DNA from 2 places in the Methylophaga sp. UBA2513 genome. Region 1 is predicted to be linked to the other one. Evidence: riboswitches for the same ligand, from Rfam matches in the RefSeq annotation. Region 1 holds a riboswitch; the other holds the start of a gene.

Evidence for each region. Region 1 has a riboswitch for thiamine pyrophosphate ahead of B3V56_RS01700 (TonB-dependent receptor). Riboswitches for the same ligand answer to the same signal wherever they lie in the genome.
Region 2: linked by a shared signal. The riboswitch ahead of thiC (phosphomethylpyrimidine synthase ThiC) and the one ahead of B3V56_RS01700 (TonB-dependent receptor) in region 1 are both predicted to bind thiamine pyrophosphate.

The regions. Positions count from the first base shown of each region.
Region 1 is NZ_DDNT01000005.1:39,399-55,122, forward strand. Features, by position in the region: gene B3V56_RS01630 (symmetrical bis(5'-nucleosyl)-tetraphosphatase) at 122-991, opposite strand; gene B3V56_RS01635 (DUF934 domain-containing protein) at 1,010-1,489, opposite strand; gene B3V56_RS01640 (nitrite/sulfite reductase) at 1,476-3,128, opposite strand; gene B3V56_RS01645 (DUF3465 domain-containing protein) at 3,445-3,888, shown strand; gene B3V56_RS01650 (DNA-deoxyinosine glycosylase) at 3,888-4,424, shown strand; gene B3V56_RS01655 (catalase) at 4,465-5,913, opposite strand; gene cysN (sulfate adenylyltransferase subunit CysN) at 6,142-7,587, opposite strand; gene cysD (sulfate adenylyltransferase subunit CysD) at 7,588-8,490, opposite strand; gene B3V56_RS01670 (phosphoadenylyl-sulfate reductase) at 8,503-9,201, opposite strand; gene B3V56_RS01675 (sulfurtransferase TusA family protein) at 9,198-9,428, opposite strand; gene B3V56_RS01680 (sulfite exporter TauE/SafE family protein) at 9,416-10,216, opposite strand; gene cysB (HTH-type transcriptional regulator CysB) at 10,321-11,247, shown strand; gene B3V56_RS01690 (SRPBCC family protein) at 11,341-11,910, shown strand; gene B3V56_RS01695 (hypothetical protein) at 11,998-12,312, shown strand; TPP riboswitch at 12,386-12,489, shown strand; gene B3V56_RS01700 (TonB-dependent receptor) at 12,556-14,619, shown strand; gene B3V56_RS01705 (YkoF family thiamine/hydroxymethylpyrimidine-binding protein) at 14,671-14,928, shown strand; gene pnuC (nicotinamide riboside transporter PnuC) at 14,941-15,552, shown strand; gene B3V56_RS01715 (HAD family hydrolase) at 15,553-15,724, shown strand, end outside.
Region 2 is NZ_DDNT01000021.1:167,391-183,114, forward strand. Features, by position in the region: gene murI (glutamate racemase) at 1-191, opposite strand, end outside; gene B3V56_RS13315 (YiiD C-terminal domain-containing protein) at 265-708, opposite strand; gene B3V56_RS13320 (SPOR domain-containing protein) at 819-1,949, shown strand; gene B3V56_RS13325 (hypothetical protein) at 1,961-2,560, opposite strand; gene B3V56_RS13330 (Smr/MutS family protein) at 2,598-3,152, opposite strand; TPP riboswitch at 3,246-3,351, shown strand; gene thiC (phosphomethylpyrimidine synthase ThiC) at 3,453-5,264, shown strand; gene B3V56_RS13340 (FAD-dependent oxidoreductase) at 5,264-6,343, shown strand; gene thiS (sulfur carrier protein ThiS) at 6,333-6,548, shown strand; gene B3V56_RS13350 (thiazole synthase) at 6,550-7,347, shown strand; gene thiE (thiamine phosphate synthase) at 7,435-8,886, shown strand; gene B3V56_RS13360 (hypothetical protein) at 8,890-9,780, opposite strand; gene B3V56_RS13365 (cation:proton antiporter) at 9,852-11,732, opposite strand; gene B3V56_RS13370 (flagellar protein MotY) at 11,809-12,654, opposite strand; gene B3V56_RS13375 (adenine phosphoribosyltransferase) at 12,659-13,180, opposite strand; gene B3V56_RS13380 (ABC transporter) at 13,240-13,917, shown strand; gene gyrA (DNA gyrase subunit A) at 14,203-15,724, shown strand, end outside.

The DNA of each region.
Region 1 (15,724 bases):
TCTCCCACACCGTTTTAAAACAGCGATGTAGATAGTGACATGACTATTATTTTACAAGCCTGAATTTAATCAATATGAAATATATTGTACTCATTTTCCGTCAATCATGGCGAACCATAACTCACAACCAGCGTTTACGTTTTTTGTCTGACTTTTTTGGAAAAGGTAAACCACCAGCATCTGCTTCAACCGTTACCCATTCATAGGGTTCTTGATCAATCCGCACCGCTGTCAATGTTTCGCCCCACACCGCACCACTGTCTAATGAAAACACATTACCGTAACGACCAACGCCCAAAGTAGACCAGTGCCCAAACACGACTCTGTCGTTGGCCGTCATTCTATTGGGCATTTCAAACCAGGGACGTTGGTGTAATGGTTTATCTTCAGGCGCCCCTTTGAACTTAAGTGCAATTCGACCATCTTCATGGCAGTAACGCAGACGGGTAAAGCAATTAGTGATAAAACGAAGTCGATCCCAGCCTTTCAGCTCAGGCGTCCATCGTTTAGGTTTATTACCATACATATGCTGAAAGAAATCACGCCAATTATCCCCGCTTAAAACCGCTTCGACTTCTTCGGATCGTTGCTGTGATTCTTGCACTGACCACTCTGCAGGTATTCCTGCATGTACCATACTGAAATCTAGGATGGGATCGTGATAAAACAAAGGTTGTTGTCTTAACCAGGTAATGAGCTCTTCTCTGTCAGGTGCAGAGAGAACTTGCTCAATCGTATCCAAATGATGTTGATATTCAACGACACCTGCAGCATTAGCCAGTAAATGTAGATCGTGGTTGCCTAATACGGATATACAACTATTACCTAACTGCTTTGCTAACCTTAATACTTCTGCTGACTTAGGGCCTCGATTCACCAAATCACCAGCCAGCCAAATTTGATCAAGGGCTGGATCGAACTGAACTCGATCCAGCATTTTTACTAACTCATCGTAACAACCTTGAACATCACCTATTGCATATACAGCCATACAGACGTGTGCTTGTGTCTAACGACGGCGATAAAGTGGTTCAGGACGAAGTACCGTTGCCTGGTAACTTTCGCTGAAGTCATCAAAAGCCTTCAAGGCTTTGTCGATACGGTTGGGATTGGCAAGCTCAAAGCTGTTAATTCCACACTGTGACATATAGAACAACTGGTCATATAACACATCACCTTGAGCACGTATCTCAGCTTTAAAGCCATAACGTTCACGTAACAGTCTCGCAAATGAGTAACAACGCCCATCAGTGAATGCAGGAAACACGAGAACGATCAAGGAGAAATGAATTAAATCTGGCACCACTTCTTCCAGAGGATCATCACCGCTCAGACGAAGGCCTAATTCACCTTCATGTTTCACCAGTGTTTCATGTTGTTCCTGCCACCGGGCTAAAGAAACGGTAATATTGCCAGCAATCAGATCTGAATCATCATCCAGATGTGTCCAATTATCTTCGATGATTTCACGATCTTTAATTATCTGCATATACACGCTCCTTAAATGGATCAATACCTAAACGACGAACTGTGGCCAGGAATGACTCATCTTCATGGCGTAAATCGACATAGGCATCTAATAAATGACCAACGGTGTCGACTACGTCCTCTTTAGGTATCGCCTTACCTAGACGCTCTCCAAGAGAGGCATCTGCCTCAGAGCTACCGCCAAGTGTGAATTGGTACCATTCTTCACCTTTCTTATCGACACCCAGAATACCGATGTGACCTACACTCTGGTGAGCACAACCGTTCATGCAGCCTGAAAACTTGATCTTGATATCACCTAAGTCATAAAGATAGTCAAGATCACCAAACCGTTCCGCAATCTGTTTAGACAGAGGAATAGATTTAGCATTAGCCAGACCACAATAATCCAGTCCAGGACAGCAAATAATATCGGTTAATGTATTCACATTTGGTGTAGCCAGGTTGTCAGCCTCAAGTCTCAACCATAAGGCATATAAATCAGCCTGCTTCACATCCGCAAACACCAGGTTTTGAGTGTGCGTTGAACGCACTTCACCTAAGCTGAACTCATCAGCCAGATCAGCAATGACATCAAGCTGATCAGAGGTCACATCCCCCGGCGCAACACCTGGCGCTTTAAGTGATACATAAACCGCACGATAACCGGGCTGTTTATGAGCAAACGTATTCTGTTTCGCCCAGCGTGCAAAAGCATTATCTTCAGCCAAGGCTTTATCAAAACTGTCATCCGCTGCTGCATCAGCATCGTATTCAGGCTCTGTGAAATACGCTTTCACACGATCAATTTCTTTTTGATCTAAAACGAGTTGATCACGAATTTGTACCCATTCAGCTTCAACCAGTTCACGGATATGATTGATACCGTGCTCACGAACCGTGATTTTAATACGTGCTTTGTATTTGTTATCACGACGACCCAGGCGGTTATAAACACGCAGAATCGCTTCCAGATAGGAGAGCAAATCCTTTTTCTCAAGGAAAGGTCTGATTTGTTGACCAATGATTGGCGTACGACCTAAACCACCACCGACAAGCACTTCAAAACCGACTTCACCTTCGTGATTTTTAACCAGATGTAAGCCGATATCATGCAATTTAGTGGCTGCACGGTCTTCTTCAGAACCAATAACGGCAATTTTGAACTTACGTGGTAGATAGGCAAACTCAGGGTGGAAGGTTGACCATTGGCGAATAATTTCAGCCCACGGGCGTGGATCTTCTATTTCATTGGCATTGATACCTGCAAACTGATCAGAGGTCGTATTACGAATGCAGTTACCACTACTTTGAATAGCGTGCATTTGTACAGTGGCCAGTTCAGCAAGAATATCTGGCACATCCTCTAACTTCGGCCAGTTCATTTGGAAATTCTGGCGCGTCGTGAAATGCACAAACCCTTTATCGTAACGGCGTGAAACGTCTGCAATTTTACGAACTTGTTGTGAAGACATCAGTCCATAAGGAATGGCAACACGTAACATGGGTGCATGTATTTGGATATACAGCCCGTTCATCAGTCGTAAAGGACGGAACTGTTCTTCAGTCAGCTCACCCGCCAAGAAACGACGTGTTTGATCACGGTACTGCTCTACCCGCTGCTCAACCATCGTTTGATCATACTTATCGTATTGATACATTTAAGCTCTCTAAACTCTAAATACCGGACCCGCTATTATAACCGCCGCGGTATATAACAGGAAATTATAAATACCAATATCTATATTGATAAATTCATTAATACCGCGTCATTACTATCATTTAATGCAACCATGAAATATACGGTTATTGTGTGGCATTGTTGATGACTTTTTCATTGTGCGCGTCATTTTCAGTATTCCATTTGATTTCATCTTGAGACTTCTAGTCAGATGCTTAAGTGTTATCAGAGTGGGCTCTTTGTCATTGATAAAAATCGTTATACTGACGCATTTATCGCTAAACAGGGTTCTTGGCATGTCTAAAGCAAGCCGACAAAAACAGCGTTTATGGCTGGTTATCGCTTTCGGTTTTTTAATTTGGGGGGCCAGTCATTATCAGCCTCACCAGCAAAACGTTAATAAAGTTGATACAGCATCGATCTCATCACTTTATCAACAACAGAAAAGTGACGTTTTAGTTGAAGTAAAAGGGACGGTAAGTCGGATTCTAACTGATGATAATAAAGGCAGTCGTCATCAACGTTTTATCATTACCTTGCCGGATAAACTCACGGTATTGATTGCTCATAACATCGATCTTGCACCTCGCATTGACTCTCTGAACGTGGGTGATGAAGTACATATTTTTGGTGAATACGAATGGAATGACAAAGGTGGCGTCATTCACTGGACGCATCATGATCCTGCCAACAAACACCCTCATGGCTGGATTCGCCATAAAGGTCAGCTATATCAATAATGTCTGAGAATCTAACGCGCTGTTATAGCTTTCCGCCCATTGCAGCAACGTCTGCAAAAATCCTGATCCTCGGGTCCATGCCAGGTGCAGAATCATTGCGTCAGCAGCAATATTACGCCCACCCTCGTAATGGCTTCTGGCCAATTATGGAAAGTCTGTTTGCTATCTCGACATCATTACCGTATCAACAACGCTGCGAACAACTCACCCACCAACACATAGCGGTATGGGATGTATTAAAAGCCTGTGAAAGGCCAGGCAGTCTGGACAGTAATATTGCACCGGATTCCATTGAAGCTAACGACTTTAATGCCTTTTTTCGGCAACACCCGAATATTCATTCTGTATTTTTTAATGGTGGCAAAGCTGAGCAAATTTATATGAAATCTGTTCTGCCAACGTTAGATAAAATATGGCAAAAAATACCAACAGAGCGCTTGCCATCCACCAGCCCAGCCCATGCAGCTTTGTCATTAGAAGAAAAACAAACCATATGGCTTGAACAGCTAAGTAGTGTAAAAAAGACTAATCAATAGAAAAGGGGCGTGTTTCACGCCCCTTTCATTTCAGACTAGATTAAGCCTTTAGTGCAGCTGCTACTCTGGCAGCATAGTCCGGGTCTGCTTTTTCAAATTGAGCCAACATACGCTGCTGAATAGATGCATCACACTGTCCAAGACCACCAGCAATATTGTCTGCTAATTGCTGTTTCTGATCCTCACTCATAATACGAAACAAATTACCCGCCTGCGTGTAATGATCATCTTGATCTGTATCAAACCGATCTAACCAAGCACCAGCCTCAACTGGCATAGCAGGTTCCGCTACACTTGTATCTGGCTTAGGCGCATTATCACGATCATTAGGGAAGTAGTTAGCCCCACTCGTCTGATGATGATTACCGCCAGCAGGACTTAACCCCGCCATCGCCCCATCACGCTGATAATGATTAACCGGACATTTTGCCGCATTAACAGGTAACTGATTGTAGTTCACGCCAACCCGATAACGGTGGGCATCCTGATAAGCTATCAGCCGTCCTTGCAACATTTTGTCAGGTGATGAACTGATACCGGGTACAAAGTTACTCGGTGCAAAAGCGGCTTGCTCTGTTTCAGCAAAATAATTGTCTACATTGCGGTTAAGCTCCAGTTGCCCGACCTCAACCAAAGGAAATTCATCATGTGGCCATACTTTGGTTAAATCAAACGGATTGATCTCAGCATCCCGCGCTTGTTGCTCCGTCATAATCTGTATTTTGGCTGTCCAGCTCGGGAAATCACCGCGATCAATAGCTTCCACTAAATCCTGCTGTGCTCCATGAGGATCAGCCACTGCAGCTTCCTCGGCTCTCAGTGTTTTGATGCCTTGATTAGTTTTAAAGTGCCATTTAAACCAAAACCGTTCGCCCTTATCATTCCAGAAACTATAGGTATGTGAGCTATAACCATTCATATTGCGGTATGAAGCAGGAATCCCGCGGTCAGACATCAAAATAGTCACCTGATGTAATGCTTGTGGGTAATTAGCCCAAAACTCATAAGCCATTCTTGGGTCAGGCACATTAGTACGCGGATTCTTTTTTTGTGAATGAATAAAGTCTGGAAACTTACTCGGATCACGGAGGAAAAACACCGGCGTATTATTGCCTACCATGTCGTAATTGCCCTGCTTAGTATAAAACTTCACAGCGAAACCTCGTGGGTCACGGGCATAATCATGTGAGTCCTGGCCACCACCTACGGTTGAGAAGCGAACAAAGACCTCTGTTCTCTTACCTTCATTCTGTAAGAAATCCGCAATAGTGAGATCTTTTAAGCTTTTTGTGAGGGTAAAGGTTCCGTAAGCCCCGGTACCACGTGCATGGACCACGCGTTCAGGAATTCTCTCACGGTTGAAGTGAGCCAATTTTTCGAAGGTGTAGTGATTGTCATAAGTCAAAGGTCCTCTTGGTCCGACACTGATACTATTATCATCATCAGCGACTGGGGCGCCGGCAGATGTCGTTAAAATTGTTTTGGTCATCGTTCTATCCTTTCTGCTGCAAATCATGTTAGGCAAATCAATTGCACACAACAGAGTCTATGGATTTTCAATAGATTTGTATAATTGTTTATTATTTAATTATTGATTGATAAAATCGATTTATATAATTAATGACACGTCAGTCTGAAACTCATTTCACTGTCGCTTAGACATAAAAAAAGCCAGTCAGCAAATACTGACTGGCTTTCTTGAACCACTTTTTGTGAATTATTTGAGAAGTTGACTCAAATCTTTCGCATCCCAATGAGGGAAATGTTTACGAATGAGTGCATTCAACTCCATTTCAAAGGCAGAGAATTCACCTTCAGCGACCACTTCGTGATTACTTGATACCGCATCAGTAATCATGCCAGCACCAATCGTGACATTGGTCAGGCGATCAATGATGATGAAGGCCCCTGTAGTCCGGTTGCGTTTGTACGAATCAAACACAACGGGCTTGTTTAATGAAAACTCACATAAGCCGATTTCATTCAGTTTCAATTCACTGGCTTTATTGTGCTCAAGCGTGTTGACATCAATTTGATAATCAATGCCCGTTAACGCACCACCTGCATCATTGACACCCACTTTGATGCTGTATTGCTTGTTTGGCACCAAGGGTTGTTCTGTCATCCACACGACCATCGCTTTAAACTGGCTTGAGACATGTGGTTGGTGATGATTACTATGTACAAGCATGTCACCACGACTGACATCGATTTCATTTTCTAATGTGACGGTAATCGCTTCGCCAGGCACGGCATGATCCAAGTCACCATCGTAAGTGACAAGCGCCTTCACTTTACTCTCTTTACCCGATGGCAATACGGTGATGTCATCACCCGGTTTTAAGATACCCGATGCCAAAGTACCGCAGTAACCACGGAAGTTCAGATTAGGACGATTCACAAACTGAACCGGGAAACGCATATCATCGAAGTTCGGATCTTTATCTACATCGACGGTTTCCAGGATTTCCATCAGGGTTTGCCCTTGATACCAACCCATTTTCTCACTGCGATTAACCACGTTATCGCCCACCAACGCTGACATAGGCACAAAGTGAATATCTTCCAGTTCTAATTCTCGTGAGAATTCAGTGTAATCATGGCGAATATTATCAAACACTTCCTGACTATAATCCATCAGATCCATTTTATTGATAGCCACAACTACGTGTTTAATGCCTAATAAAGAGGCAATAAAACTGTGTCTGCGAGTTTGTGTTTGTACGCCATAACGGGCATCAATCAGGATAACCGCTAACTGACAACTGGATGCACCTGTCGCCATGTTACGTGTGTACTGCTCATGTCCTGGTGTATCGGCAATGATGAACTTACGTTTCGTCGTAGAGAAATAACGGTAAGCCACATCGATTGTGATTCCCTGCTCGCGCTCGGCTTGCAAACCATCAACCAACAACGCTAAGTCAACCTGTTCGCCGGTAGTACCAGACTTGGCACTGTCACGCGTCACGGCTTCCAATTGATCTTCGTAGATCATTTTCGAGTCATGCAGAAGGCGGCCTATCAGCGTACTTTTACCATCGTCCACGTTACCGCAAGTTAAAAATCGCAACATCTCTTTATTTTCATGCTGCTTCAGATACGCTTCGATGTCTGTGGCAATCAGGCTATCTGATTGATATGAACTTGATTCAGTAGTCATCTAGAAGTAACCCTCTTGTTTTTTCTTCTCCATAGAACCCGCTTGATCGTGATCGATAGCACGGCCTTGACGTTCAGATGTCGTTGTCAGCAACATTTCCTGGATGATTTCAGGCAAAGTATCTGCAGACGATTTCACGGCACCTGTTAGTGGGTAACAACCCAAGGTACGGAAACGGACTTTTTCCATGCGCGGCTCTTGGCCTTCAGGTATACGCATACGATCGTCATCGACCATGATGGTCAAGCCGTTGTAGTCAACAACCGGACGTTCTGCTGCATAATAAAGTGGCACAATTGGAATCTGTTCCAGATAAATGTATTGCCAGATATCAAGCTCAGTCCAGTTGGATAATGGGAAGACACGGATGCTTTCGCCTTTATTCACTTTACTGTTATAGATGTTCCAGAGTTCCGGTCGCTGTGCTTTTGGATCCCAGCGATGGTTCTTATCACGGAAGGAATACACACGTTCTTTTGCACGCGATTTTTCTTCGTCACGACGTGCTCCACCAAAAGCGGCATCAAAACCGTATTTCGTCAACGCCTCTTTCAAGGCATCGGTTTTCATAATATCCGTATAGCGAGGGTGATCGAATGGGTTGATACCCGCTTCTTTGCCTTCTTGGTTGGTATGTACAATCAGTTCGAGACCCAGCTCTTTAGCCTTTTCATCACGAAACTTGATCATTTCCTTAAATTTCCAAGTGGTATCGATATGCATCAATGGAAATGGGGGTTTACCAGGCGCAAAAGCTTTCATAGCCAAGTGCAACATGACGGCGGAGTCTTTACCAATCGAATACAGCATTACTGGATTCTCAAACTCTGCTGCCACCTCACGCATAATATGGATGCTTTCAGCCTCCAATTGCTTTAAGTGTGTTAATTGTTTTTCAGTCATTATCTTTCTCGGTTAGTTAGATTTGACATGCAAGCCGCATTCTTTATTTTCAGGATCTTCCCACCACCAGCGTCCGGCACGAATATCTTCGCCCATGGTGATGGCTCGTGTACAAGGCGCACAACCAATACTGGCGTACCCCTCATCGTGTAAGCTGTTATAAGGCACGTCGTAAGCTCTCAAATACGCCCAAACGTTACCATTCGACCAATCGGTCAATGGACTAAACTTTTGTAATCCGTGATCATCATCCCACTCTGATACAGGCAGTTCTGATCGTGTTACAGATTGTGAACGACGCATACCCGTTATCCAGGCTTTTTTGCCAGATAGAGCTCTGTTTAACGGCACGACCTTTCTAATACCACAACATTGTTTTCTTAATTCGACACTATCGTAAAAGGCGTTTGGTCCATTATGAGTCACAAACGACTCAACATCCGCCGTGTTAGGGAAATACACCTCTACTTTTTTATCGTAGTGGCTGTTTAATGTTTGCATGAGCTCATAGGTTTCTTTGGGCAAACGGCCAGTATCCAGAGTGAATATGTCGATGCCTGGCGCATGCTTACAGATTAAATCCATCAGAACCATATCTTCTGCACCAAAGCTGGTCGCCAGCGTTGCAGGCAAATAGTTCTGCTCAATGTCTTTTAACACTGCAATCACAGCATCAATTTTGGCGGCTAAAGCCGGTTTTATTTCACTCATTGTTTTCTTCTCACACGAATTGTTGTGGTTAATCCCTCTGAAGAGGTGATCGCACACTCCTGTCCATCCTGAGACAGACTATTAAATACTTCATCAACCGCATCCCCCGTATTGACAAGCAAATCTACCGATTCCTCTATGTCAATGTGTTTTAATGCTTCACGGGCTTTGATGTAATGCATAGGACAGCCAAACAGGGTCAAATCCACCAACGTTATATCAGACATTTTATGCCCACCAATACCAGTATTACCGCTAATAATGGACGCATTACCTGGTCTGAAATACGCACCCCAAGATGGGTGCCGATAAAAATGCCAGGTAATGAGCCGGCTAATAAATACATCAATAATGTCCAGTCTACTGTACCAACAGCTGAATGCCCGAGGCCTGCAACAAAGGTAAGTGGCACAGCATGAGCAATATCTGTAGCGACAATTTCTACCCCTCTCAGACGAGGATATAAAAACAATAGAATGACAGCACCTAGCGCACCAGCTCCTACAGATGATAATGTCACCATGACACCTAAAAGCGCACCTGTTATGACCGTAATCATTGCTTTATTTAGTTCGTTTTCACGAATATCGTAAAGCACACTCACAACGGGGTGGTTTTCCTTGGAGCGTAATAATCTTCCTAAAGGTGCTTTTAATAATAAAGCACTGGATGTCAGGATCAGTGCTACACCGAGCACTTTAGTAATCAATTCATTATGATTGCCATCATGCATCCCTGTGGCATTCATAAACCATAGAGTAGCTAATGTTGCCGGAATACTCCCCGCAGCGAGGCGCCAGACCACATACCACTTTACGACCCCATGTCGCCAATAAGACCAAATACCACCCGCTTTGGTGATAGCAGCAAATAATAAATCCGTACCAACCGCAATAGCGGGTTGTACATGAAAGATAAAAATGAGGATGGGCGTCATTAAAGACCCGCCTCCTACACCGGTCATGCCGACCATGATGCCGACAAACAGTCCAGCAAGAAGAAAGCCCCATTCCATCTGTTTTACGCCTTGTATGTTACGAAAATGCTGACAAGTTTACCAAAGGAGAATATTCTATCAATGAATATTATTTACTATCTTTATAAGAAAAACATATATAGATGAAAATTCAGCAATTAAAGTATGTACGTGAAATTGTACGTAGAGGCCTCAGTATCTCGTCAGCAGCGAATGCATTACATGCATCACAACCCGGTGTCAGCAATCAGGTGCAGCAGTTGGAAGAGGAGCTGGGTTTACAAATCTTCGAGCGTCACGGCAAACGCTTGACTGGCATTACGCCTATTGGTCAATCAGTTATCGAGATGGCAGAGCGCGTTTTGCAGGATGTGGAAAATATCCGTCAGTTAGTGGCAGACAGTAAAACAGAACAATCTGGCACCTTGTCTATAGGCACCACACATACTCAAGCTCGTTATGCCCTACCTAGTGCGATAAAAAAGTTCTCTGAACGCTACCCGAATATACATTTGAACATGGTGCAGGGCACGCCGACTGAGGTAGGTGAAATGGCGGCTACCGGAAAGGTTGATCTGGCAATAGCCACGGAAGGCCTGGCTCAATTCGAGTCGCTCGCTATTTTGCCATGTTATGAATGGAATCGTTGCGTTGTTGTTCCGCCAGAACACCCCTTATTATCAGTGAAAAAATTGCGACTGGAAGATATCGCCCAATATGAAATTCTGACTTATGTGATGGGTTTTACCGGTCGCGCCAAACAGGATCAGGCTTTTATTGAAAAAGGTCTTCATCCCAATGTCATTTTCACTGCTACCGATGCAGATGTGATTAAAACCTATGTCGAGCTGGAGATGGGTATTGGCATTATCGCCAGTATGGCATTTGATCCGGATAAAGACTCCCCGCTTCAGGCATTGGATGCCAAACATCTATTTCCACCGAGCGTTACACATATGGGTATTCGCAAAGGCAGCTATCTTAGAAGCTATATGTACGCCTTTATCGAGTTCTTTGCTTCACACCTCAATCGAGCAGCGGTGGATAAAGCCATTAACCATCAAGGATAAATTCACATTCCCTCAAGGCAAACACCATGCTAACTTAGCACCTTGCTGAAAACAGCAATCAAAATAACTTAAGAGAAATATCAGGATAATAGAATGAAAAAATGGTTAAATTTAATAGTTGTTTCACTGGCGTTTTTGCCTGCACTTGTGTTTGCACACGGTGCGCCTCGCCTCCAAGTTGAAGAGAGCATTGTCATCAATGCTGCCCCAGCGACTGTCTGGCAAGCCATCAACGATTTCGGTAAAGCAGAAGCCTGGATTCCCGTTGTTGAATCAACAGAATCTGAGGGTGGTAATGCACCAGGAGCGACTCGCACTCTCACATTAAAAGGTGGCGCCACGATTTCTGAAAAGCTCAAAAAGTATGATGATGAAAAAATGAGCTTTATGTATCAAATTACCGATATCAGTAGTGCTGGAGAAGTTGATGACCATGGTGAAATGCATGAAGTACCAGCGTTTCCTGTGAGCAAATATAAATCATGGGTCAGTGTTGAAGCGACTGATGGTGGTTCAAAAGTCACTTGGTTAGGTAAGTTTTTCCGCGCTTATCACGGTAATGGACACCCACCCAAAGAGCTGGATGACGATACGGCCAAGAAAGCTGTAACGGGTTTATATCAATCCACACTCGCTGACTTGAAAACTAAGTTAGAAAAATAAGTGAAAAAAAAGGCATCTTCGGATGCCTTTTTTGTATGCGCTGCATTCTCTAAACTATGCTGATACAGACTAAAAAAGATAACAGCCGTGAATGCCTCCATTGAAAAGATCAAATCGCTACTTCAGCAAACCCTAGCAGAGCTTCCTCCCTCTCAACACCATCTGATTGATGAAGTGTTCAAAGAATTATCCACTCTCAGTCAGACTCTGTCTGGCTCTCAGAACGATGAGCCTCAGCCTATCATCGATAAAACTACGGGTTGTTATCAATTTGAAGGGGATAACGGCTTTTATTGTCCACAGTGTTTTGATAATCAACAACGCAAAGTGTTGACACAACGAATCAACAGCAAACTCCGGATTTGTACCGAGTGCCGAAGTAGTTTGAAACGTTTGAATTAAATACCACTGAAGCTGGTAATAATTGCCGCACTCTTTTAAAATAACGCTATCTCACTAGCAGCAATTGTGATGTGAATTTGCCTCGGGGTGGCGAAAGCCTGAGATGCTTCTCATAAAGCGGACCCGACGAACCTGATCCAGTTAATACTGGCGTAGGGACAGGCTGAAATAGATCTTTCTCTACACCGAATTGGTGTCTCTCGATTTATTCCCCTGTCCTTTTTGATTCAAAAAAGGATAACCATGAAAGCAAAAACACTGGCTATAGCCATAACAACGGCTATGACATCTCCCATGATATGGGCTGAAGTGACGCCTGCTGACTTACCCTCCATGATCGTCAGTGCTGACTTTCGTCCGAACGATGCTCATGACACTCCGGTGAGTTTAACCACGATTAATAAAGACACTATTGATTCTCGTGGTGCTCAACATATCGAAGATGTGCTCAATCTCGCACCTAATGTTAATGTCTCTAGTGGCGCCTCACGCGGACAATTTTTTCAGATACGCGGCATAGGTGAGCGTAGTCAATTCTCGGCGCCATTAAATCCCTCTGTTGGTTTGTTAATTGATGGTATTGATTTCAGCCGTACAGGTGGTGCAGCCACATTGTTTGATATCGAGTCCGTAGAAATTCTCAGAGGGCCACAAGGTACCAAGTTTGGGACAAACGCATTAGCGGGTGTCATCAATATGCAAAGTACCGAGCCGACTGATGAGTTTGACTTACATTTTGAAACAGGTATCGCTGAATATAACACCCGTAATGTTGGTCTTGCTGTTGGTGGTCCACTTATTGACAATACGCTGTTAGGGCGTTTTTCGATTTATAGCCACCAGTCAGATGGCTATATGGACAATGATTATTTAGGTAAAGATGACACACAAAATCAGGATGAAGTTACGGCTCGTGGTCACCTAAAATGGCTAGCGACAGATAATCTCACATTTGATTTGAACTTCCTGCATCTCAGTATTGATAATGGTTATGACGCGTTTACTCTTGATAACAGTCGCAACAGTATTTCAGATCAACCCGGTAAAGATACTCAAAACACGAACGCTATTTCACTCAAAACTGATTATCGCGCTAACAGTAAAGTACAGCTGCAAAGTAATCTAACTTACGTAAACTCAGATGTTACTTATAGTTACGATGGGGACTGGGCTAACCCAGCGTATGATCCTGGTGTATTTACTGCGACAGAGGATTTTAATCGTAAGCGTGAGAATTATTCTGTTGAGTTAAAAGCGCTTTCTAATGAAGATGGTCGCATCTTTAATAATTCAACAGACTGGGCGATCGGCGCCTATTTTCTGTCACAAGATGAAGATTTGCACTTAGTCTCAGACTATACAGGTTTACTTAAAAATGAATATGAAACCAAAAATACAGCCTTATTTGGTCAGTTAGACACTCATCTAACAGACAAACTGACTTTTATAAGTGGATTACGTATCGAACATTTTGAAGCGGACTATAAAGACACTAATGCGATTGACCTTCACAGTAGCGATAATTTATTTGGCGGCAAATTAGGCCTGAATTATGAGATTAATAGCGACCATATGGTTTATACCTCTTTATCTAGAGGCTACAAGTCGGGTGGCGTGAATAATAATGATAGTCTGCCTACAAACCAGCTTAAATTCGATGCCGAATATATGTGGAGCCTTGAAGCCGGTTTGAAATCTTATTGGCTAGAAGGTGACCTGATTACTAATGTTTCAGCCTTTTATTCACTCCGTCGTGATGCTCAAGTGAAGAGTTCTGTGTTTGTTGGTGGGGGTGAATTTGAAGACTCAATTGCCAATGCTGCTAGAGGCAGAAATATGGGCATTGAGGCAGATGCAGACTGGCAGGTTAATGACAGAGTGGGCATCTTCGCTTCTTTAGGCCTATTAAGAGCTGTGTTTGATGAATACGATAATCCAGATTTAGGTAGCTATAATCCTGAAGGTCGCCAGATGGCTCATGCGCCAAAATATCAATTTAGTCTAGGTACGGATATTCAGTTAGCTACTAACTGGACTCTACGGGCGGGAATGGAAGGCAAAGATGAGTTTTATTACTCCAATAGCCACGACTCCAAATCAAGCTCATATGTCATTTATAACGCCAGCTTACAATATCAAAAAGAGAACTGGAAAGTCACATTATGGGGACGCAATTTGTTCGATAAAGACTACTACACTCGAGGTTTTTATTTCGGCAATGATCCTAAAGATGGTTATGCCGATCACACCTACACTCAATACGGTGATCCACGTGTTGTTGGCTTAACATTAAGTTACGACTATTAATATCTAAAGAGGGCTTTAAAGCCCTCTTTTTTACTACTTAAGGAAGAAGATATGCGCGTCTCAGTTGATATCAGTTTATACCCTCTGACTGAACAATTTGTCGAACCGATTCTGGCTTTCATCAAAAAGCTGGAAGATAACCCAAAACTAAATATTTCACGGAATAACCTAAGCACACAAATCTTTGGTGAATACCGTGATGTGATGGATGCCATGGATAGTGAAATTGAAGCGGTGTTTGAACAATTACCGCACAGTGTGTTTGTGTTGAAAATGATCGGAAACGATCGTTACCACGTAGAAGATTAAACGAGTTCTCTGATGATAGATGCCGCAATCAATGGTCTGCTGGCCTTATCCGCTTGGGAAGTGACCGCCGCATTACTCGGTATGGCTTATGTCATTCTGGCGGCGCGTGAATCACAGTGGTGCTGGCCAATGGCGTTTATCAGTACACTCATCTACACCGTGTTATTTTGGGAGGGTCAGCTTCCCATGCAAGCCCTGCTCAACTTCTATTACATGGGTATGGCGATTTATGGCTTCGTTTTATGGCGACAACATCAGCAAAACAATGATGAGTTAGTCATTCATAGCTGGTCATTGAATGCCAATTTACAATTCATCGTAGCAGGCGTCGTGATTAGCTTTTTAGTAGCTTATTACCTGGATATCAACCAAGCATCACAGCGTCCGTACCTGGATGCTGGCATCACCGTATTTTCTGTGATGAATACCTGGTTGATGGCCAGAAAAGTCCTGCAAAACTGGTTTTATTGGATCATTATTGATGCTGCTTCCGTCGTGTTGTATTACCAGACGGGTTATTATGCAACGGTTGTCTTGTTCTCAATCTACACTGTGCTTGCTACCGTTGGTTTCGCCAACTGGATCAAGCTATATCGTCAACATCCACTAGCTCAGACTCACTAAATGCAAGCGGTTATTTTTGATATGGATGGGCTGCTGATTGACTCAGAGCCCTTTTGGAAACAAGCTGAGAGACGTGTATTTTCAGCCATAGGTGTTGAAATCACCGATGCACTGTCTGCCAAAACAATGGGCATGACGACGCGTGAAGCCACTGAGTTCTGGCTTGAACATG
Region 2 (15,724 bases), on a different contig from region 1:
CTGAGTAACTCTTCGGTAATCGTGACGGAACGCTCGAGGATGTAGGCTTCGCTTTTTTCACCGTAGGGTGCATGCAGCGTATCAGCCAAATAGATGAGATGCTCGTTAGGCATGCGTTCTCTAATCTGTTTGGCAATAGGCAAGCCGCCGATACCAGAGTCAAATATACCAATCGGTCTTGCGTCAGCCATGATGAGTTCTGTTTATTATAGAGAATAAAAAATCGACGATTGTACTGGATCTATTCGTAAATGGTGTTAATGGTTAGCGTTGCAGAGCCACAAATTCACCCTGAAACAAACCCACACGGTCAGTCTCAAGTCTTAGTGTCGATACCACAGTAATTCGTGCTTTTCCCATTCGTGCAAAAGTACGTAAAAACTTTTCCCAGTTTTCAGTGAGGGGTATGTACGCAGTCGCAGTAAACTCGCCCGTTATTGGCTTTTCATATTCCATCGAGTTTCGTTGAATGACTACTGTGCAGTCCAGACCGGCGTTATGGAGTCGTGTATTTAATAGTGACCATGCAGATAAGATGGCTAATGTTGAGGCACTGCCACCGAATACGGTTTCATGGTAGTTAACATTGGGCGTCAGGGGGGCTTGGAGTGTGACATGGTCATCTGCCAAGGTTGTGACAGAAACCTGCATGGCTGCTGATAAAGGAATGTGTTGATACAGGTACTGCTGTAGTTGTTCAGGTGTCATCGTTTCACTGCTCGGATGGATTGTCAGAATAATAACGTCTTCTCACTAGTTGAAAAAGTCTTTACGCTATCCCTCATATTCAGCAGCCCGTTGAGAAGGTTCACATCACAATGAAAACATCTCTGCAAAGAACACGATGGTCAATTTCTGGCGTATTGTTGCTACTTGCGTTTTATACTGGCGTTGCTTTTGCAGACGACGTTCAGGATGGCATTGCGGCATATAAAAACAGAGATTTTCATACTGCTTATCAAGCATGGCATAAAGCGGCAGAGCAGAATATCGCTGAGGCGCAATGGATGTTAGGCATTATGTTATTAAACGGTCAGGGAGTGAAACAAGACAATGCCGCTGCCTATTCCTGGTTAACCTTAGCCAGTGAAAAGAAACATAAACAAGCCTCCATTGATCGACTAGCAATACGAAACCGATTAACGGTTGAAGAGCTAGCCAAAGCAGATATGTTGACGGCGGCATTCAGAGACAAACAAACCTCAAAAACAGTCATAAAACAGCAAAAAGAACAAGCCTTTCAATGGTTTGAAAAAGCCGCCAGAAAAGGCGATGCTCATGCGCAATACCAACTGGGTGAAATGCTACTCAGTGGCGATGGTGTCAGGCAGGATAACGTTGCTGCCTATTCCTGGTTCAGTCTGGCCAGTCAACAAAATCATCCTCAGGCTATTGTGAAACAGGCACAACTGAAAGATGAGTTAAGTGCTAGCCAGATCGAAAAAGCCAATGCTTTGATGTTAACTAACCGTGACAATCATTCGATTAACGATGCGCCACCGGGATTACCTGAAATCACAGAAAAATCTGACATTAAGGTCGTTCAGCCAACGGCAGAAGTAATGGCACGATCTACTGTTCAAACAGCGCCTGACAAATTAACGACGCTCACAACCGAAAAGCCCGAAAAGACTCATAAAGTTAAAGCCGAACAAAAGGTGTCTGATGACAAACCGCAAGCAGTGACTGTTTATCGTGTGCAGGTAGGGGCATTTAAGTCTAGAGAACAGGTTAATATCGCCTTGGCCCAACTAACAAACAAAGCTGCTTTGAGAGGGCAAACATACCAAACCACCATTACCGAACCCGTTGAAGATACTGTTAAGCCAGATTTTTATCGTCTACAACTGGGTAATTTTGCAGCTAAGCCTGAGGCAAAAAAACTATGCCAGTTTCTTAAGCAGAACAAGCAGCCTTGTTTTGTTGTTTCCAGTCAGTCAGATAAATAAAGATGATTTATTTAACTTTGCCAGATTTTATAGTGGATTAATTTTTTGATTTCTTGGTAGAGAGGAGACATAAAATACTCAGGACCATCAATAAAATTGCCATCAACAATCAAGCCTGTTCTTTCTAGTCGATGCAGCAAAGCCGCTGTATAAACAGCAGAAATATTATAGCGTTGGCATATACGTTTTTTTGCTTTTTGATTACGCTCAAGAACAATGGTTGATTCTTCTTGAGCTTCTTCGATGCTTAGCTCTTCACTTAGAATGAATAGGATTTCTATTTCGCGAATAGATAAGTCAGAAATGATAGTAAGAGTCTCTTCATACAACGTGGGTGTATTTCGAATTACTTGAGTTTCGATGCCATTAATAAACAAGTTCTCTAAAATAGCTACCTTTTCTTTTGAAATAGCTTTATCAATAGCATCAATGGTTTTAATGAAACAAGCAATAAAATCGTCTGATTGGAGTTCATGATCAGTTAAATTTATTTCACCTGTCTCTAATCGTTTAATTAATTTATCAAACTTATTGTTTCTATAAGTTTTTATTACTTTGTCTAGAGCCGTTCTAAGTGCTACTTTTCCGATGCCTGTACTCAATGAATCCATTTTTCATGCCTTTGTTGTGTATGGCTTATTAGCTTACTTATTCTTGAAACAACCTTTTCAGAAGAACATACAACGCGCCCGTGCCGCCATCGTCGACAGTCGCACTACAGAACGCAAGCACAATCTCGCTTTGGCGTAGCCAATGGTTCAGTTTGCTTTTTAAGACGGGTTTATTATCACGCGAACCCCAACCTTTTCCGTGGATGATGCGTACACAGCGGATTTGTTGTTGCTGACAAAACTCCAGAAACTCGGATAGTGATGGTTCCGCTTTCGCAATGGTCATACCGTGTAAGTCTAATTCGGCTTCAATGTGGACTTTGCCATTACGTAACTTGCCGAACAGTTTGTGCTGAATTCCTGGACCACGGTATTCAAGATATTCTTCATTACCAACCGTCTCTGGAGAAAACATATCTGAGAAGGTTTCTCCCTGATATTCATCATCCATGATTTTTTGGCGAATGGCTTTAGCAGCCGGTTTCGGTTTGTTATGAATCAGACGGTTTTGGCGTATACGGGTGGCATCGCGCATTTCCTCTCGGAATAATGCAAATTCATCTTCTTCAGAGTCGTCTTTTTTATTGGCCATGAACCTGATGCTGCCTGCGTGTTTGGAGAAAAAATAGTAGACCATTGTGCCAGATGAGGCTTGTGTAAAAAATCCTTTTTGATTTACCATGCGAAGCACTTGTCGGGGTGCCCGACCGGAATAATCCGGAAAGGCTGAGATGAAACCCGTTGAACCTGAAGAGGCTAGAACCTCCGTAGGAAACAAGCAGGACACCTGTTTTGCACTCGAGATCCATTTTCGATTGGTGTCTGTTTTCTTGTTCGCTTTCGCGCAACGATCTCATCTTCCCCGTCGTGGTTTTCATTTAGGGGAAGAGACGTGTCTACACAATCCAATAAAGTTATTAACATTAAAGACCGTAGCGGCATTACGACTGAGCCTTTAGCGGGGAGTGAGAAGTTTTACATCAAAGGTAGTCGTGACGACTTGCTCGTGCCATTTCGTCAGATTCATTTGACTGATACACCAAATGCCAATCCTGAATTGGCGGCTATTCCCAACGAGCCTGTTGTCGTATATGACACATCAGGTTTATACACCGATCCCAAAGCAAGCATTGATATTGAAAAAGGATTGCCACTCATTCGCCAAACGTGGATTGATGAGCGTGATGATACTGAACAATTAGCCGAGTTCAGTTCAGCCTACACACGTGAGCAAGATGCTCAGGACTTTGATATTCCATTATTCGATCACCGTCGCTTACCACGCAAAGCGAAAGCCGGTAAAAACGTCAGTCAAATGCACTACGCACGCCAAGGTATTATCACACCAGAAATGGAATACATTGCCATTCGTGAGAGTATGGGCCGTGAAGCGTTAGCCCAGCGTGGTGAGTTACCTGAGAATATGGAACACTACATTACGGCAGAGTTTGTGCGTAAAGAAGTGGCAGAAGGTCGCGCCATTATCCCAGCCAATATTAATCATCCGGAAACCGAACCGATGATCATCGGCCGTAACTTCCTGGTAAAAATAAATGCCAATATTGGTAACTCAGCGACTACCTCCTCAATTGAGGAAGAAGTCGAAAAAATGGTATGGAGCACCCGCTGGGGTGGTGACACCATTATGGATTTATCGACAGGTAAACATATCCATCAAACCCGTGAGTGGATCATTCGTAACTCACCTGTGCCAGTAGGAACTGTGCCAATTTACCAAGCACTGGAAAAGGTTAATGGTGTGGCTGAAGATCTGACTTGGGAAGTGTTCAGAGATACTTTGATTGAACAAGCTGAGCAGGGCGTCGATTATTTCACGATTCATGCGGGTGTGCGTTTGGCACATATCCCACTGACCGTGAATCGCACAACCGGCATCGTTTCACGCGGTGGTTCGATTATGGCAGCATGGTGTCTGGCGCATCATGAGGAGAGCTTCCTCTACACGCATTTCGAAGATATCTGCGAAATCATGAAAGCCTATGACGTGTCATTTTCATTAGGGGATGGTTTACGTCCTGGTTCTCAAGCTGATGCGAATGATGAAGCCCAGCTGGCGGAATTAAAAACCTTAGGTGAATTAACCACAATTGCCTGGAAACATGATGTGCAAGTCATGATCGAAGGTCCAGGCCATGTACCTATGCATAAGATCAAAGAAAATATGGATCTGCAATTGGAGTGGTGTCATGAAGCACCGTTCTACACCTTGGGTCCATTGGTGACCGATATCGCACCAGGTTATGACCATATTACTTCTGGTATCGGCGCAGCGATGATTGGCTGGTTTGGCACGGCGATGTTGTGTTATGTCACGCCAAAAGAGCATCTCGGTCTGCCAAATAAAGATGACGTCAAAACCGGCATCATTACCTACAAAATTGCAGCCCATGCAGCGGATTTAGGTAAAGGTCACCCGGGTGCACAAATCCGTGATGACGCGATATCAAAAGCCCGTTTTGAATTCCGTTGGGAAGATCAATTTAATCTTGGTTTGGACCCGGATACAGCACGTGAATATCACGATGAGACTTTGCCACAACCTAAAGCAAAAGTGGCTCACTTTTGTTCAATGTGTGGTCCGAAGTTTTGTTCAATGAAAATTTCACATGATGTGAAAGCGGCCTTTGCTGAGAAATCTCAGGAATTCAAGGAAGGCGGCAGCAAAATTTATCGCCAGGTTTGATGAGCCATTATCTCATCATCGGTAGTGGCCTGATCGGACGCCTGACAGCTTGGCGTCTGATTCGGGCAGGCTATCAAGTGACATTGTTATCGAAAGACGACAAAACCGGTAGCGATAGTGCTGGTTTTGTCGCCGCTTCGATGGTTGCACCATTAACTGAAGCGGTGACAGCTGAACCCTTAGTGAAAACGATTGGTATGCGTTCTTATCAGCTATGGCCTAAATGGCTCAGCGAGTTAGAAGCCCCGGTGTTTTATCAGAATGAAGGCACTTTAGTCGTAGCACATCAGGGTGATAAAGCCGAAATGGAACGGTTTGATAGACGGGCCAAACATGTGCTGGCAGACAGTGATTATGTTCAGCTGGATAAAGCGGCACTGAGTTTACGCGAGCCAGAATTAGCTGAACGCTTCGATCAAGCCATGTGGTTTGAAAAAGAATCATGCATTGATAATCGCCAGCTTTATCAGCAATTGACTTCGTTCCTTGAGTTGCATGCTAATTGGGTGATAACAGATGAGATCGGTGAGTTGAATTCGACCGAGATCGAAAAGCTCACACAACGTTATCTGCAGTGTTCAGCAGAAAGCTTTGATGTGGTGTTGGACTGTCGCGGCAATGGCGGTAAAGCAAATTTAGCCGAATTACGTAGTGTGCGAGGCGAAGTGATTCGTGTATCAGCGCCTGAAGTGAACTTCAAACACGCGATACGATTGATGCATCCACGTTATCCGTTTTACTTGGCGCCACGTCCAAATAACGAGTATGTACTGGGTGCCACTGTGATAGAAAGTGATGATCGCTCTCAGCTAACCGTCAGAAGTGGTTTGGAGTTAATGTCGGCCTTGTACAGCTTGCATAAAGGCTTTGCTGAAGCACGCATTCTGGAAATGGCTGCACATTGTCGACCTGGCCTTCCCGATAATCTTCCCACGATAAGACGAACCGACTGGGGTTACGTTATCAATGGTTTTTATCGACATGGCTATTTGTTTGCGCCGGCCGTTATTGATGATTTATGTCATTTGTTAGCAGGGCAGAGTGGGCAAATACAATTTGGAGCGTTGTATGACATCTAATGTAATCGTACAGATTCAATTCAATGGTGAGTTACTGGATATTGATGCAGAACACACCGTGGCACAGTTTGTTGAAGGTCAACAAGTGCAGGGCCGTTTTGTGATTGTTATTAATGATGAACTGCTACCTAAATCTCGTTGGCAGGATGTAGTGATTCATGATGGAGATCGTATTGATATTGTGTCTCCAATAAGTGGAGGTTGAGATGAAAGCATCTGATTGGCAAGTCTATGGACAAACACTCAGTAGCCGATTATTTATTGGCACGGCGTTATATCCCTCACCTAAGGTGATGATCGATGCCATTAAAGCATCTCAGGCGGAAGTCATTACAGTGTCATTACGACGACAAACCTCTGCTGATAAACAAAGTGGGGATCAGTTCTGGCAAATGATTGAGCAGCTCAACTGCCATCTTTTGCCTAATACAGCTGGTTGTTATAGCGTCAAAGAAGCGGTTAATACGGCACATATGGCCAGAGAGTTATTTGATACCGACTGGGTTAAGCTTGAAGTGTTGGGCGATAGCTATAATTTGCAACCGGATCCATTTGCTTTGGTTGAAGCCACTAAAATATTAATCGAAGATGGATTTAAGGTGTTTCCATACTGCACAGATGATCTGGTGTTATGTCAGAAACTGGCAGAGTTGGGGTGTGAAGTATTAATGCCTTGGGGAGCACCCATTGGTACCGGTCAGGGATTACTCAATCCTTATGCCTTAAAGACATTACGTGAACGTTTGCCAGAAATGACTTTATTAGTTGATGCGGGCATTGGTAAACCTTCTGACGCGGTTCAAGCTCTGGAGCTAGGCTACGATGGCATTCTGTTAAATACAGCGATTGCAGAAGCGCTTGAGCCAGAGACAATGGCTCATGCCTTTGCTGATGCCATCAATGCCGGTCGTTTGGCTTATGAAGCCGGTGTTATGCCTAAACGCGACAATGCCAAACCTAGCACACCCACCTTAGATCAGCCCATTTGGCAACAACATGCCTAAGTATCGGCCGGCAAATAAGGTGATGCCAGCAATACAGCGTGCTTATTTCAAAGCGCGCTCTAAAGAATTATTGACATGAGGTAATACGTGGACGCCACACAGAATCAAAAACCGGCTGTTTTACTGATTGGAGGATTGGATCCCCAAGGTTGTGCTGGCATGTCGGCAGATATCATGACGGTTCAGAATCATGGTTGTCATCCACTCTCTTTAATTACTGGCTTAACAGAGCAAAGTGCAGAAGGATTAACAGAGTTTGGCCTAGTCAGTCCTGCTAAAGTGAAGGCACAGTTTGAAAATTGTCAGGCAGACTTTGATATTAAAGCGATAAAGATAGGTCTGATTCCACATATTGCGATGGCAGAATGTGTCAAAGATATTCTGAATAAATTTAACGGTCCGGTTATTTTTGATCCCGTACTTGGGAGTACCAGTGGTGGCATGACTGTACCGGAGGATGTCAAAAATTACATCTATAAAGAGATTTTGCCTCTGGTGACGGTGGTGACCCCCAACTTACCTGAGCTCTATGCGCTCACAAAGCCTGATATCACTGTGGAGACGGGGGCACAACTACTGCGTCAACAAGGTGTTGGTGTCTGTTTAGTTAAAGGTGGGCATAGCGACAATGCTTTGGCCATAGATTTCGTTTCTTCTACATTAGCTGATTTTTATCTCTATAACGAAAAAACAACTGTTCAGGTAAGAGGAACAGGATGCGTTTTAGCATCATCACTGGCTTCACATTTGGCATCAGGACAAGATATACGAGATGCTATGGTATTAGCTAAAGCCTATGTCACACGTGGCATAAGGCTTTCACACAAGGCGGGGCCATATCAGCTTATTCATCATAGCCAGCAAGATATCGCGTTAGTTGATTTTCCCAAATTGTGTTATCAGCCTGAGTTGATTGGTCAAACATTGGAATTTCCAACTTGTCCTGAACTTGGTATTTATCCGGTCGTGGAGAGTGCTGATTGGGTTAAAAAGCTGGTTGATGAAGGTATCAAAACGATACAGTTAAGAGTGAAAGAGGCTGATCAAGACTTAATACAGCAGCATCTGCACTCAGCCATGAGTACGGTAGCAAACAAACCTGTACATTTTTTCGTCAACGATCATTGGGAAATGGCGATTGAAGCTGGCGCTTATGGTGTTCACCTTGGTCAGGAAGACCTGCATGATGCGAATATAAAGCAGATATCAGAGGCTGGTTTGAGATTAGGTGTCTCTACCCATTCATATTGGGAGCTTGCCAGAGCGCTGGCGGTGAATCCAAGTTATATTGCTTTAGGTCCCATCTATGAAACGACCAGCAAACAAATGCCATTCTCGCCACAGGGTATTGAGCGTCTGCAGCAGTGGGTAGATTTATTGAAAGGGCAATATCCCGTCGTGGCGATAGGTGGTATTAATGTTGAAAGAGCTGAGCAGCTCAGAAAAACTGGGGTAGACTCAGTGGCCATGATTACAGCCATCACAAAAGCAAATGACTATCAACACGTGACCCAGCAATTGTTAGCAATGTGGCAATAATCATCACTTGTCTAGATTGGGGTTAACCTCACCCCATTGTGGCCCTATATTGAGTTTGTGTTGCTGGCTATAACGATAGTCCTGGTACTGAATAGGTTTATCGTTATCTGACTGAGCTTCATTATTATCTGTGAATGAAGGTGCCGCCGGTGCCACATAATTGCTTGCTGTTAGATCTTCATTTTTCAGCGATTTATTTTCATTTGATAACTCTTGTATCTGCCTGATCAGTTCTTGATTAGTCGACTGCTGCTTATTGAGCTGTTGTTGTAATGCCATCACTTCTTTCAGCAATTTGTCTGGTGAACTACCGTCAATATTGGGGTCTGTGGAATCCGTTGTGATGGATGGTAATGTGTCCGCTTCATTATTTTGCTGGTTGGCCATTTCGCTTGAAGCAGTATTCTCGTTCAAAGCGGTCTCATTACCAGGCATGGGATCAATAAGGTTTTCTGTTGGGATGACGTTGCCATTTTCATCCGTTTGTTTTTTTACTACTGTCGGTAAGACCACGCCTTCTTCTTCGTCATCTTCTAGACTGGTATCCACTTCAGGTAAGACAGCGCTTTGTTCATCTGCTGATGAGAGGTTATCCGTATCTTCATTGTCTGAATCCGTGGGAGCATCCAGCAAAATAGGTTCTGCTTCTTCCTCTGTATCTGAAGAATCCATCAGAAAAAATAGGGCTAAGCCTGTGATAAGCAAGAGGGCAGCTACACCGATCCCTATTTTTATTAACAGTGATTTTGATAAGCCAAATAACAATGGCTTATCTTTGCTGTTGGCTTTGGCTGTATCGTTATCTTCAGGATCCACCTCTCGCTCAGGTGTGTCGTCTGATGCGGGAGGTGTCTCTGTTTCTTCTTCAAGAATGTCGTTATTGTCTTCAGCCATGGTATAACTTTACCCTTACTTCAACTCAGTGTTCCTAGTTGATATATCGGCCTGAAAGCTGAATTCTTTTGTTATGTTGGTAAACGATTTTCATCAAGACTTCCATCCACTTCTGGTGCACTCATTTCTGCTGGCGTCAGATCAGTTTCATCTTGCACTAAGGCCACAATAGTCCAACCCATTTCAGGCTGTAATGATTCTGCTGCGGTGAAAAAGCGCAGACGTTTCCGAGGATTGAAGGCAAATAACGGTGTCACACGACGACCATGCTCACGCAAGTAATCAGCGAAACTGAAGTTTTCAGTTAATTTAGTTTGTTTGATTTTGGCACCTTGGGAAATCAGGCTGGCCATTTTGGCATAGGTGATTTCACTGCCAAACAAGACATGAGAGTCATGACTTATTGCTTTTCGTGATTTAACAACACTGCGTTCCTTATCTTTTTCTTTATCTGTTGATAGAAAGTAAACGCGGTTGCTGCCGAATTCTGACTTATAACGCATACAGGCTAAAGCGTTGAGTTCACTTTGTGGTGTCAGTGCGAGTATCTGGCCAAGACCTATCAGATCCAAGTGACGATCGGCATGCTCAGAAACGGCATTACCGTAGTAAGTATCCATGCCTTTCATTCGAGCCTCTTTGACATTACTCCAGCTACCATCAGTAAGACGAGTTCTGAAGCCGTTATCATTGAGTGCCTGTGCCACCACACGCGCGACAGAGTTGGCACCCACAATCAGGAAACCACTATCTTCTGGCTCTGCCACACCGAGACGTTTTGCAATAAATTTAGCTGTGGCACCTTGCACCAGAACTGTACCGATAATGATGGCAAACGATAAGGGTACTAACAGGTCGGCTTTTTCGTAACCGATATCTTGTAAACGCAGAGCAAATAATGCCGTAACGGCTGCAGCTACAATACCACGAGGTCCAATCCAGCTAATCATCGCTTTCTCTTGCCAAGTTAAGTCTGAGCCGATGGAACAGACAAACACTTTGACGGGACGCACAACAAACTGAATAAATAAAAATAAAATAACCGCGCCCAGACCCAATTGAGTGAATGAGTCCAGATTAAGGCGTGCAGCCAGCAGAATAAATAAGCCAGAAATCAGGAAAATACTCAGATCTTCTTTGAAGTCTAAGATATTTTCTACCTGAACATTTTTCATATTGGCTAACCAGATACCCAGCACGGTAACCGTCAGCAAGCCTGATTCTTCAGAGATTTCGTTGGACACAGCAAAGGTACCAAATACCAGTGCCAGTGCTGCCACATTATGCAGATACTCAGGTAATAGATGACGGCGTAATAACAAGCCAAAACTGTAACCAGCGATAGCACCAATGCTGAGTCCGACTACAATCGTTTTGGCAAACATATAGAGAGTATGTCCGACTTCGGCATGCCCCTGAAGCTGGATAGATAAGAGTACTTCAAATACTAAAACGGCCAGAATTGCACCTAATGGATCGATAACAATACCTTCCCAACGTAAAATATTAGAGATTTTGGCATTGGGACGCACAGTCCTGAGCATAGGGACGATAACAGTGGGACCTGTTACGACCATAATGGCACCGAATAAAATAGCCAGAGCCCAGGGGAAATCTAATAAAAGATGGGTCGCGATGGCGATGGCAGACCAGGTGATCATCACACCCAGCGTCAAAATATTGCGGACGACTTTTTGAAGTCCTCGAATTTCTTCAAATTTGAGGGTCAGGCTTCCTTCGAACAGGATGACAGCAACAGCAAGTGAGACAGTAGGGAAGAGCAGGTCACCGAATAATGCCTCGGGATCCAACCAACCTGTCACAGGTCCCAGAACAATACCCGCGATCAGTAACAGGACGATGGCAGGCAGTTTTATCCACCAAGCTAGCCATTGACATACAATGGCGATAATTCCAATGACTGACAGTGCCATGACTGCTTCGTGATTCATTCTCTTCCTTTAGCTCACTGGAGCACGATTAAACGGAATGTAATGGTGACACTAATTGGCTTCGCCGAAAAGCCTTTCACCGGATTAATTCGATTTCAGCGCGACGATTGTAAGCACGCCCTTTAGCGGTTTTATTCGTAGCTGCGGGATCATGATCGACAAACGACCGCATGATAATTTTTTCTGCCGGTATCTCATATTGGCCGACAAAAAAGTCTCGTATGGTTTTTGCTCTTGCCTCTGAAAGTGGGACATTTAAACGTTTGCGACCAAAACTGTCAGTGTGACTGGTGATAGTGATTTGACTGACACTGTCATCCACTTTTACGTACTCTGCTACACGAGTGAGTGCTTGAAGAGAAGCTTTGTCTAAATTGGTCCTTTCCGACTCAAAATAAACAGTCAGTTTTCTGATGTCAGAAAAACTATCTGGGTAGAGGTTGTTTAAGCACTGCTGAAACGCTGGTAATGAGTCACTGAACTTAATAGTGGATAACTTTACAGTGATCTCATCAGCGTATGCTTGAGAACGGTAACGAATGATAGGAAATCGGCCATCCTGCATTTTTACCAGTGCTTGTTGTGCCAGGGGCCCTTCGATTTGGAATTGTCTTTGTCCTGAAGAGGTGGGTATACGCTTTAAAGTGTCAAACTCCTCAGTGTTCTGCCACGGCGCTGCAGACATTTCAAATGACACATGACTATTTTCAGCAGGTTGATTATCGGTATCAAACGTCAGTTGTAATGGTTGTCCATTTCGTCTATAAAAACCGGCTTTGCCAAAACTGGGAATGGTTTGCATTAATGAACACTCAAGCGGTGATTCAATGACTTGCCAATTTGTATCGGTAACGGGGGCCTGAAATTCTTCAGCAAATAAAGGTGACGAGACTAAGAGTGCGGCGATAAAGAGTTTCAACATAATCTTAATAGCTTATTAGAGTGTGGATAGGGTATGGGGCTAGGACATCACGACCATGCAAAAAACCAAGCTCCATGACAAAGGCACAGGCAACCACCTCGCCCCCTAAGTTTTGTATAAGTTCACAGCTGGCTCGTGCCGTACCCCCTGTGGCCAGGACATCATCTATGACTAGTATTTTATCGCCAGCTTTAATTGCGTCGATATGTGCTTCCAGAGCAGCTGAACCATATTCAAGATCATAGTCGATACGTTGAACATCGTAAGGTAATTTACCTGGCTTACGCAGTGGAATAAATCCAACACCCAATTCCCATGCTGCTAATGAACCAAAAATAAAGCCTCTTGCTTCCATTCCTGCGACAGCGGTTATCGCCTTTCCCTTGTATGGTTGAATTAATGCTGCTACACATTCTCTCAACAAGATGGGGTCCTGTACCAGAGGGGTGATGTCTTTGAACACGATGCCTGGTGAAGGAAAGTCATTAACATCTCTGATTTTAGCTTTTAGCTTTTCCATAATAATCTCATTGAGCGAAAAGGTGATTAGCGTCTATTATATCGGCAGTCATTGCCCGGTTTTTAATGACACAACAAATTAACCCAAAAGGAAGTATGTTGACTTTACACTCACGATTGATTTTTTCTTTTTTTATTATGTTGTCATCACTGTTTTTAAGCTCGTGCTTTAGCTGGGGTGGTGAAGAAAAAGATGTCGACATGACACCGCGATATTATGCACTGGACGTAGACCGCACAGATATAGCCTCTGACTTCCCAGCAGAGCGTGTATTACTGCTGAAGCCAGTCCGTGTTGTACCTCATTTCAGAAGTAAAACCTTAATCTTTCGAATCGGTGAAAATGAATATAAAGCTATTGAGCCTCATCAGTTTCTGGTTGACCCTGAGGTGATGTTCACCAATATCGTTAAACGCTGGTTACAAAAAAGTGGTCAATTCAGTCATGTGGTTACAGATGATTCTATACCCGCGGATTTTGTGATGGATGCCGCGGTCACGGCTTTTTACGGCGAAAAACGTCCTGCCTATTCTCCACAATCAGTCATTGAAATGCAGTTCTTTATGTCACCTGCCGACAACCCGGAAAAATTGTTATTTCAGACAGGGTTACGCGTGGATGTCGACATTGAACAAGCCACCCCGAGTCATGTTGTTACTGGCTGGAAACAAGGAACCGAAGAACTTCTAACGACTTTAGAGCAGGATTTAAGCGCATATTTTTCAAAAGTAGATGCTAGGTAGCATCTTGACTTTAGCGTGCAGGATATAGGCTTTAGTGGTAGGATAAGAGGTTTGGTGGTTTAGACACGTTTACCCGGATTCTGGCGTGAGTGTGTTTTCCAGAGCACGACGAAGAAGTTGGTGTTTTTCTCAACGTTGTGGCTGGAATTCTTTCGACTGGTTTCCTCTTCTGAAGCTGGTTGGTAAACCATACTATGTAGAACTGGCTACGCTACAAATGTGTTCAGAATAATCATACTGAGCAACAGCATTTGTAGCCTTATGCTTTATTTGGACGGTCAATAAATGAGTGAAATTGCCTTAGAACTGGATTCGATAGGTATCGAAACCGAGATGAAGCAGTCGTACCTTGACTACGCGATGAGCGTTATCGTGGGACGTGCGCTACCGGATGTTCGTGATGGATTAAAACCTGTTCATCGTCGTGTTCTCTACGCGATGAGAGAGCTAGGTAATAGCTGGAACAGCCCATATAAAAAGTCTGCCCGTATTGTCGGTGATGTTATCGGTAAATATCACCCTCATGGTGATACGGCTGTTTATGACACCATGGTACGTATGGCTCAGCCATTTTCCATGCGATACATGCTGGTCGATGGGCAAGGTAACTTTGGTTCAGTGGATGGTGACCCTCCGGCAGCGATGCGTTACACCGAAGTACGCATGGCAAAAATTGCTCATGAAATGCTGGCCGATCTTGAAAAAGAAACTGTTGACTTTGTTCCCAACTATGATGAGTCAGAGTCAGAGCCTGCGGTACTACCAACAAAAATTCCAGCACTTCTGGTCAACGGTTCTTCTGGTATTGCGGTGGGTATGGCAACCAATATTCCGCCTCACAACCTCACAGAAATTCTGAATGCCTGTATTGCTATTATCGACAATCCAGATGTCACAACACATGAGTTAATGGAATATGTACCGGGGCCTGATTTCCCGACTTCGGGCATCATTAATGGGGCTCGTGGTATTGCTGAAGCCTATCAAACTGGTCGTGGCCGAGTACACATTCGTGCGCGTGCTGACATTGAGACCAATGAGGCTTCAGGTCAACAAAGTATTGTTGTTAAAGAACTGCCTTACCAGGTCAACAAAGCCCGATTATTAGAAAAAATCGCCGAGCTTGTTAAAGATAAAAAAATTGAAGGGATCTCGGCATTGCGCGATGAGTCTGACAAAGACGGTATGCGCATGGTGATTGTCCTTAAGCGTGGTGAAGTCCCTGAGGTCATCCTTAACAATCTGTATCAGCAGACACAGATGCAAACTGTATTCGGCATCAACATGGTTGCGATTGTTGATGGACAGCCTCGTACGCTTAACCTGAAAGAAATTCTGGATGCCTTCATTCGCCACCGTCGTGAAGTCGTGACACGTCGCTCGATTTATGATCTCAGAAAAGCGCGTGAGCGTGCACACGTATTAGAAGGTCTGGCAACCGCATTAGCCAATATTGATGAAGTTATCGAGCTTATTAAAGCTTCTCCCAACCCTGCTGAAGCAAAAGAAGCTCTGTTAGCAAAAGGCTGGGCTTCAGGCATGATTCTGGAGATGTTAGGTGCTGCTGGCGCAGAAGCTTCTCGTCCAGAGGATCTGGCTGAACAATATGGCTTAGTGAACAATCTCTATCACCTATCGCCAGTCCAGGCACAAGCTATTTTGGATATGCGCTTACACCGCCTAACAGGTCTGGAACAAGATAAGATTCTGCAAGAGTACCGAGAAGTTCTGGAGGTCATTGCAGAGTTGTTAGCTATTTTGAGTGATCCGGATAATTTGATGGCGGTGATTCGTGAAGAGTTAGTTG